4 regions of the Clostridium kluyveri DSM 555 genome follow, and region 2 is predicted to be linked to each of the others. Evidence: riboswitches for the same ligand, from Rfam matches in the RefSeq annotation. Region 2 holds a riboswitch; each other region holds the start of a gene.
What was found. Region 2 has a riboswitch for S-adenosylmethionine ahead of thiS (sulfur carrier protein ThiS). Riboswitches for the same ligand answer to the same signal wherever they lie in the genome.
Positions count from the first base shown of each region.

Region 1: it holds a riboswitch for S-adenosylmethionine, as region 2 does, so the genes downstream of both, metK (methionine adenosyltransferase) here and thiS (sulfur carrier protein ThiS) in region 2, are expected to answer to the same signal.
Region 3: it holds a riboswitch for S-adenosylmethionine, as region 2 does, so the genes downstream of both, metK (methionine adenosyltransferase) here and thiS (sulfur carrier protein ThiS) in region 2, are expected to answer to the same signal.
Region 4: it holds a riboswitch for S-adenosylmethionine, as region 2 does, so the genes downstream of both, CKL_RS19695 (YezD family protein) here and thiS (sulfur carrier protein ThiS) in region 2, are expected to answer to the same signal.

Region 1 covers NC_009706.1:1,715,022-1,717,226, reverse strand. The annotation lists gene CKL_RS08030 (CAP domain-containing protein) at 1-299, opposite strand, end outside; SAM riboswitch class I at 905-1,018, shown strand; gene metK (methionine adenosyltransferase) at 1,160-2,205, shown strand, end outside.
Region 2 covers NC_009706.1:1,916,209-1,918,413, forward strand. The annotation lists gene CKL_RS08865 (ROK family protein) at 1-350, opposite strand, end outside; SAM riboswitch class I at 477-581, shown strand; gene thiS (sulfur carrier protein ThiS) at 848-1,063, shown strand; gene CKL_RS08875 (HesA/MoeB/ThiF family protein) at 1,053-1,883, shown strand; gene CKL_RS08880 (M67 family metallopeptidase) at 1,888-2,205, shown strand, end outside.
Region 3 covers NC_009706.1:3,717,832-3,720,036, reverse strand. The annotation lists tRNA gene CKL_RS17900 (tRNA-Thr) at 181-256, shown strand; tRNA gene CKL_RS17895 (tRNA-Tyr) at 262-346, shown strand; tRNA gene CKL_RS17890 (tRNA-Val) at 356-431, shown strand; tRNA gene CKL_RS17885 (tRNA-Thr) at 452-527, shown strand; tRNA gene CKL_RS17880 (tRNA-Tyr) at 533-617, shown strand; SAM riboswitch class I at 693-798, shown strand; gene metK (methionine adenosyltransferase) at 867-2,042, shown strand; gene CKL_RS17870 (ABC transporter substrate-binding protein) at 2,118-2,205, opposite strand, start outside.
Region 4 covers NC_009706.1:823,677-825,881, reverse strand. The annotation lists gene sufC (Fe-S cluster assembly ATPase SufC) at 1-543, opposite strand, end outside; gene CKL_RS19695 (YezD family protein) at 710-868, opposite strand; SAM riboswitch class I at 995-1,102, opposite strand; gene CKL_RS04055 (nitrogenase component 1) at 1,234-2,205, opposite strand, start outside.

The sequences.
Region 1 (2,205 bases), 200 kb from region 2:
GTGTTTCCGGTATTTCCGGTATTCCCTGTTGGTTTAGTAGTACTGGTTTCATTGTTGTTTGTTGTCGGTTTAGTAGTAGAATTATTATTTTTACAAGCATTTTTTGAAGTGACAACTGTACAATTTTTAAGACAATTCTTAATATTAGAATAGTTACTTAAATTACATTTCAATGAAACTTGTTGTACTACTGGATTACTGCAAGTGTTTGATGCTGCTTTTGCTATAGTAGGAATAACAGCTGGTATGCCTGATGCAATAATTAGTGACGCAATTAACAATTTGATTTTTTTATTCATAAAGTAAACCCCCTAAAATTTTTATGAAATCATATTAAATTTCATATTAAGTTTTTACATATTTATTAAAAACTTATCTTAGAGTATAAATAATAAATATGAATAAATTAATTCTATTTTATAAATGAATTACAAACATTTTTAAAAATTATCAGAATATTATGGTACTAAAGTAATATTTTTTATATACATCTATATATATGAATAAAAATCAATAATTTTTTCCTTTAATGCATATAACAGGTAATATTTTAATAATGCCCCAATGAAAAGTCTTTTTGTAGAATTAGCCTTGTTATAAGATTTTTTACAATATAATCAAAGTGTGAAATTTAAGTAGGTGTATTCATGATTAAGTAGTAGTAAATGGTAAGTTAAAACATATCAATTTAATATGAATATTTTGAAAAAAATATATATAGAATTTTATATTTTATTTATAAATTATAATTAATCTATAAAATTTAATTTCTATGAATATTTTTGGAAGAATATTCATATATCGGAATATTCAAAATATATTATCTATAATAAAATATATTGACAAAATATTTCAAAAGCTTTATAGTGTATTTAAATCAAAAATGAGTTAATTAAATATAGATTTCTTATCAAGAGAGACGGAGGGACTGGCCCTATGATGTCCGGCAACCAGAAGATTTTTATTTCATGGTGCTAATTCCAGCAGGTATTAATATGAAAAGCCTGATAGATAAGAGACGATTAGGATAAAAACTTCCTGAAGTTTCTTCAAGGAAGTTTTTTATTTTAACGGTAAACCTAAAACCCCATAAGATAATGAAAAATATATAGAATTGACTCGCTATTTTATATTGAGTAATGAATTGGAGGTAATAAAAATGAGTAGATTATTTACATCAGAATCCGTTACAGAAGGACATCCAGATAAAATTTGCGATCAAATATCAGATGCCATATTAGATGCCATTATTGAAAAAGATGAGAATGGCAGAGTTGCTTGTGAAACAGTTGTTAATACTGGAATTGTAATTTTAGTGGGGGAGATATCAACCAGAGCCTATATAGATATACCCAAGATAGTGAGAAAAACCATAAGTGATATTGGATATAGTAATTCAAAATTTGGATTTGATGCAGCTAGTTGTGCCATAATAACATCTATAGATGAACAGTCTTCAGATATTGCACTTGGAGTAAATGATTCTCTAGAATCTAGAAATGGTGAAAAAGATAATATTGAGGCAATTGGAGCGGGAGATCAGGGAATAGTGTTTGGATTTGCAACTAATGAAACTCCTGAATATTTACCTCTTCCTATAGTATTAGCTCATAAGCTTGCAAAAAAGCTTTCAGAGGTGAGAAAAAATAATATAATTCCGTATTTAGGACCTGATGGAAAGACCCAGGTTACGGTAGAGTATGAAAAAGGAAAACCTGTTAGAATAGATACTGTACTTGTATCTTCCCAGCATGAAGATAATGTAAGTTATGATGAAATTGAAAAAGATATAATAGATAAAGTTATAAAAGCAGCAATACCAAGTGGGCTTTTAGATTCCCATACAAAATATTTGATTAATCCTACGGGACGATTTGTAAAAGGGGGACCGGAAGCAGATTCCGGACTTACAGGAAGAAAAATAATAGTTGATAGTTATGGAGGATATGGCAGACATGGCGGTGGAGCATTTTCAGGAAAGGATCCTACAAAGGTAGATAGGTCAGGAGCATATGCTGCTAGATGGGTAGCTAAGAATTTAGTGGCAGCAGGTATAGCAGATAAAATTGAAATAGAAATAGCTTATGCCATAGGTGTTGCCTCACCTGTATCTGTAAGTGTAGATACTTTTGGTACAGGTAAAACAATAAGCGATGATCAAATAGTGGAAATTATAAATGAAGTATTTGATTTAAGGCCCGCTGC
Region 2 (2,205 bases):
TTGTAGAAAATTTCCATTCTTAAATTTACTATGGAAACTTGTACATGAGTTTTAGATATATCTATACCTATAATATAAAATCTGCACAGGTTTATATCATATAGTATAGGTTTTCTACCTCCTGTGGATTCTCCTATACACTTTTGTACTATAATTCGCTTTTTTTCAAGAGGACTCATAATACGATTTAATGAAGTCAATTTCGTTCCTGTTCTAAGCAGGATTTCATTCTTAGTCATGGCTCCATCTTTTTGAATTAAATTAAATATGTTTTTTTCATCCGGGTTTAAATCTTTAAATAATCTATAATTGTCCACCATAATTATCATACCTTTAAAAATCAAATACAAAAAACTTACCCCTATAATAAACTGAAACCTAGGGCTATGTCAATAGCATAACAATGAAAAATATATTATTGACAGGATTAATTTAAGTATGTTAGTATGTTAGTATTTAAATAATTAAATATTAAATTCTTATCAAGAGAGGTAGAGGGACTGGCCCTGTGATACCCGGCAACCTTATTGTTTTCAATGGTGCTAATTCCAGCAGGCATGTATTTGCTTGACAGATGAGAAACTTGAATGAAAGACTTTCTTGTAACTCATGGCAAGGAGGTTTTTATTTTAGTTATCAAGTTTTTACAGTTCGGGGGAAGTTTGCTCATGTAAATAACCTATCTAGAGGGCAATAGCGCTTGTTTACCACTTTGAAAAAGCTGAGGGTGTTAACTAAATTACAGCTTTTGGATAAGTTTATATTTTCTTTTTACCAAAACGGTTAAAACATTAAATAGTGTAAATTTTCTTATGCTATTTAATATCAAAATAACAAGGAGGACGTTATGAACATAAAAATAAATGGAGATCCTAAAGAAATAAAGGATGGATTAACAGTAACAGAACTTTTAAAAATTGAAAATGTGGAAATGCCAGATATGGTTTCCGTGCAATTAAATGATGAATTTATAGACAGAGCTAACTTTTCGACTACTGTACTAAAAGAAAATGACAAAATAGATTTCTTGTATTTTATGGGTGGTGGGACTTTTGGATTATAGTGAAGAACAAATAGAAAGATATTCAAGGCATATAATACTATCAGAAGTTGGAGTAGAGGGTCAAGAAAAGCTTCTTAATTCCAAAATACTCATAATTGGAACTGGAGGCCTTGGAGCACCTGCGGCTATGTACCTTGCAGCTGCAGGAATAGGAACCCTGGGGCTTGTAGACGGAGACAATGTGGACCTTTCCAATCTTCAAAGACAGATAATACATGAAACTGGAGATGTGGGAAAATCTAAAGTTCAGTCTGGAAAGGAAACTGTAAATCGTTTAAATCCTGATGTAAATGTAATTACCTATAATGAATTGGTAGATTCTCGTAATATTTTAGACATTATAAAAGATCAAAACTACGATTTTATTATAGATGGTACCGACAATTTTCCAGCTAAATTTTTAATAAACGATGCTTGTGTACTTTCTAAGAAGCCTTTTTCCCATGCGGGAATAATAAGATTTAATGGGCAACTCACCACATATATACCAAACAATGGTACACCTTGCTATAGATGTATCTTTCAATCACCACCACCTGCCGGAGTAGTACCTACCTGCAGAGAAGCAGGAGTACTCGGTGTTATGGGAGGGATAATAGGTACTCTTCAGGCAACAGAAGCAATTAAATATTTACTTAATCTTGGAAATAATTTAGCTGGATATCTTTTAACTTACAATGCACTTACTATGGAATTTAGGAAAATAAAATTAGGTAAAAATGAAAACTGTGGAGTATGTGGACAACATCCTACCATAAAAAATCTTATAGATTATGAACAAGCAGCCTGCGACTTAAAAACAGGAGAGTTGAAAGGGTGATTATATGATTTATATAGATAAATTAGAATATGAAAAGATTGTAGAACAAGCAAAAAATGAATTTCCTCATGAATGCTGCGGATATTTGTCAGGAATCATATCCGGAGAGGATATATTTATAAAAAAAATATATCCTTTAACAAATATAGATAAAAGCAGTGAACACTTTTCTATGGATCCCAAAGAACAGTTTAATGCTTTAAGATTTATAAGGAATGCAGGGCTTAAGATCATCGGGAACTATCATTCACATCCTTATTCTCCCTCCAGACCTTCTGAAGAAGATAAAAGACTCGCTTTCGATACTAAAATATTATACGGA
Region 3 (2,205 bases), 1.8 Mb from region 2:
TATTAAATTTCAACCATATACATATGATTTTCAAAGAAATCTAAAGAAATATGGAGCAATAAACCTTTAATATTATATTATACGGGTATAGTAGGTTTGAAAATAAATGAATGAGAATGTATACTAATCTACGTTAGGCATGTGTGTTTGTATTCTATAAAATACATAGTTAAAGAATAAGCTGGCATAGCTCAGCAGGTAGAGCAACTGACTTGTAATCAGTAGGTCGTGGGTTCGAAGCCTACTGCCAGCACCAAATATGGAGGAATTCCCGAGTGGCCAAAGGGGGCAGACTGTAAATCTGTTGTCAGTGACTTCGATGGTTCGAATCCATCTTCCTCCACCATAAAAATTGGGGCGCATAGCTCAGCTGGGAGAGCATCTGCCTTACAAGCAGGGGGTCACAGGTTCGATCCCTGTTGTGCCCACCATTTATCTAATAATAAAATAAGCTGGCATAGCTCAGCAGGTAGAGCAACTGACTTGTAATCAGTAGGTCGTGGGTTCGAAGCCTACTGCCAGCACCAAATGCGGAGGAATTCCCGAGTGGCCAAAGGGGGCAGACTGTAAATCTGTTGTCAGTGACTTCGATGGTTCGAATCCATCTTCCTCCACCATAAAAGGCACTTTTGGGTGTTTTTTATTTTACTTAATTTGTTGTTTTCATAACTAATAAAATTTATTATATGAAGCTCTTATCAAGAGAGGTGGAGGGAAAAGGCCCTGTGAAGCCCGGCAACCAGTGCTTTAATCATTAAGGTGCCAATTCCAGCAGTTTTAAAGGCTGCAAGATAAGAGAGTAGTTAATTTATTTAACCTCTTCTTATTGAAGTGGTTTTTTTATTTTATAGAGGGAGGTATTAAGAATGAGAAAGCTGTTTACATCTGAATCAGTTACGGAAGGACATCCTGATAAAATGTGCGATCAAATTTCAGATGCTATCTTAGATGCTATTTTGGAACAGGATCCTCAGGGGAGAGTGGCATGTGAGACTGCAACTACTACAGGTATGGTTTTGGTTATGGGGGAAATATCTACTAATTGTTATATTGATATCCCTAAAATAGTTAGAAAAACCATAAGGGAAATAGGATATACTAGGGCTAAATATGGATTTGATTGTGACACTTGTGCAGTACTTAGTTCAATTGATGAACAATCCTTAGATATAGCTATGGGAGTTAATGAATCTTTAGAAGCTAAAGTAGGCAAGATGGAAAAGGTGGATGCTATAGGGGCTGGAGATCAGGGTATGATGTTCGGATTTGCAACAAATGAAACTCCAGAGTATATGCCTATGCCCATAAACTTGGCTCATAAGCTTTCAAAGAGATTATCACAAGTTAGAAAAGAAGGTACATTGGATTATTTAAGACCTGATGGAAAGACACAGGTTACTATAGAATATGAGGAGAATAAGCCAGTTAGAGTAGACACAATAGTGGTGTCTACCCAACATGACGAATTTGTCACCAAAGAACAAATTGAAAGAGATATAATAAAAAATGTTATAGAACCTGTTGTTCCACCGGAATTTTTAGACTCTAATACTAAATATTTTATAAATCCAACAGGAAGATTTGTAGTTGGAGGTCCGCAAGGAGACTCTGGGCTTACAGGAAGAAAAATAATAGTTGATACCTATGGTGGTTACGGAAGACACGGTGGAGGAGCATTTTCCGGAAAGGATCCTACTAAGGTTGATAGATCTGCTGCTTATGCTGCTAGATGGGTAGCTAAAAATTTAGTTGCTGCAGGAGTTGCTGATAAGTTGGAAATACAGATTGCTTATGCTATAGGCGTAGCAGAACCTGTTTCAATAAATGTGGATACCTTTGGCACTGAAAAGATATCTGAGAAGAAGATAGTTGATATAGTAAATAAGGTGTTTGATTTAAGGCCAGCAGTAATAATAAGAGAATTAGAGCTAAGAAGACCTATATACAGACAGGCCGCAGCTTATGGACACTTTGGAAGAACTGATATAGACTTACCTTGGGAAAAATTAAATAAGGTTAATGATATAAAGAATTATCTTTAACAATAAAAACTCTGTATAATTATAGTACAGAGTTTTTTATTTTAATTATTTTGAATAGGTATCTATAATGCATATTTATTTTTTTGGATTTAATATATCCTCTAGGTTGTTATCTGATAGATCATAATAATAATAATTTTTGTAAAATTCTTTTACTTTTTGT
Region 4 (2,205 bases), 1.1 Mb from region 2:
CACTGCATCTATATCAAGTCCCGAATCCGTTTCGTCTAGCATAGCGAGTTTTGGTTCAAGTACCGCCATCTGAAGTATTTCATTTTTTTTCTTTTCTCCACCAGAAAATCCTACATTTAAATATCTTCTAGTATAACTTTCATCTATTCTTAAAAGTTCTAATTTTTCCTTCAAAATTTTTCTAAATGCCAAAATGCCTATTTTCTTTTTAGAAACTGAGATTTTTGCGCTTCTTAAGAAATTTTCCACAGTTATACCTGGTATCTCCTGTGGATATTGAAAAGACATAAAGATTCCACACCTTGCCCTTTCATTTACTTTTAAGTCACTGATAGACTTTCCTTCAAATATTATATCTCCTGCTGTCATATTATATTTAGGATGGCCCATAATAGTATTTACAAGTGTAGATTTTCCCGCACCATTTGGCCCCATTATGGCATGAACTTTACCTTTACCAACTTCTAAGTTTACTCCCTTTAATATCTCTTTATCTTCAACCTTTACTTTTAAATTGTTTATTTCTAATAATTTATTTGACATTTTATCTCTCCTTTAAATCCGAGTATTTGACTCATATTTAAATATAAAAAAAATCAGCCACAAAGTTACTCCGGCAATTAAACAGGGTAATACCCGACCTAAATGCTCAACATTGTTTCTGATTATATTTTACTCTTTATTTAGACGATAATCAACAAATACCCTTTTATTTAAGTCTTATTTTTTCTTTAGTTTCCACTTGAATCACTATCCCATCTTGAATTACCAAAGTTATTGATCCATAGCTTATATTTTTCAATGACTCAATTATTTTTCTTATATATTCTTCCGAAATCTGATTTTTCCTTTCAATTTTTTTCTCCATTTTTATATTGTACCCCCTTTTATACAATCTTATTAATATAAAAATCAAAAACCCTCTTCCAAACAAGAAGAGGGTTGTATATCATGATTAAGATATAAAAGAATCGACCTTAAAGGTTTTTTCTTTACCTCATCTTCCAGAACTATGTTCTGATGGACTTAGCACCTTACATAAAATTAAAATGTGGTTGCTGAAACTTCATCGGGCCATTCCCTAAGTTTCTCTTGATAAGGATATTCATTAAATTTTTGAATTATTACCTATATAAGTTTCATTATATTATATTAAACTTTACGATGTCAATAAAATTGAAATAATTTTTTAGTAAATAAATCAGATTTGTGCTACATAAATTTTATATACCACTATTTATAAGTCTCCAGTATATTACTGTATATATCCTCCGTCAAAGTTAATCCTCCGTTATATCCCACATAAGTTCTATTTAGCACTAACCTATGCTTCACTGGCAGAGATATATTTATTCCAAATCCATTTAATTCTGACACTATATCTCTATCCCATGAACTCCCTAAAATCAGAGGAGTATGATTGCCATATTCATATTTTCTCAACCTTTGATGTATTTTTCCTCCATCTACTTCAAATATTACTTTAGCAGAAGTGCTATTTGAGAGATGTTCAAATTCATGCTCTATGCTTTTTCTATATTGCTCAGGAGTATCATCTGTAATATATTGTTCTCCTGGAACAATACCTAATTCATTGGTTAAAAATTTACTAATTCCAAGGGCATAAAAAGAATCTGTTATATTAGAAAATCTATCTGCCACACTATATCTGAATTCTATAAAAAAGTCTATTGATCTATCAATATAATAGTAAAATCTCTCTTCTTCCTCATTTATAAAAGCTTCCGCCTTTTCTTTATCAAGCTTAGCAAAATCCCCCACAGTTCTTAAAAATTTACTAGTTTCCTTTGCACCTATAGGCAAAATTGGATAATGCAAATAAGGAGTACCATACTTTTTCTCTAATAATTTAGCAGTATTTAAACCCACCCAAGGTGATAAAACTAAATTAAACTGTGCTTGTGGTATTGTTTCCCACTCACTGACGCCGCCGGACTCTGTACCAAAAAGTATATTCACTTTTAGCCCTATTCCTTCAAGTAATTTCTTTACCTCGCTTAAATTTCCACACCAAAATGTATCCTGATAGGGAAGTACAGACCACACATTTACTAATCCCATTTCTTTTTTTACTGGTTTTTCACCTACAAACTGATTTATAATGGCTTCAATAACTAACTCATGACCCTTAAAGTTACTTCCTTTAAAACCTGCTGTCTCTGCATAAACTATAGGTATGCCTTT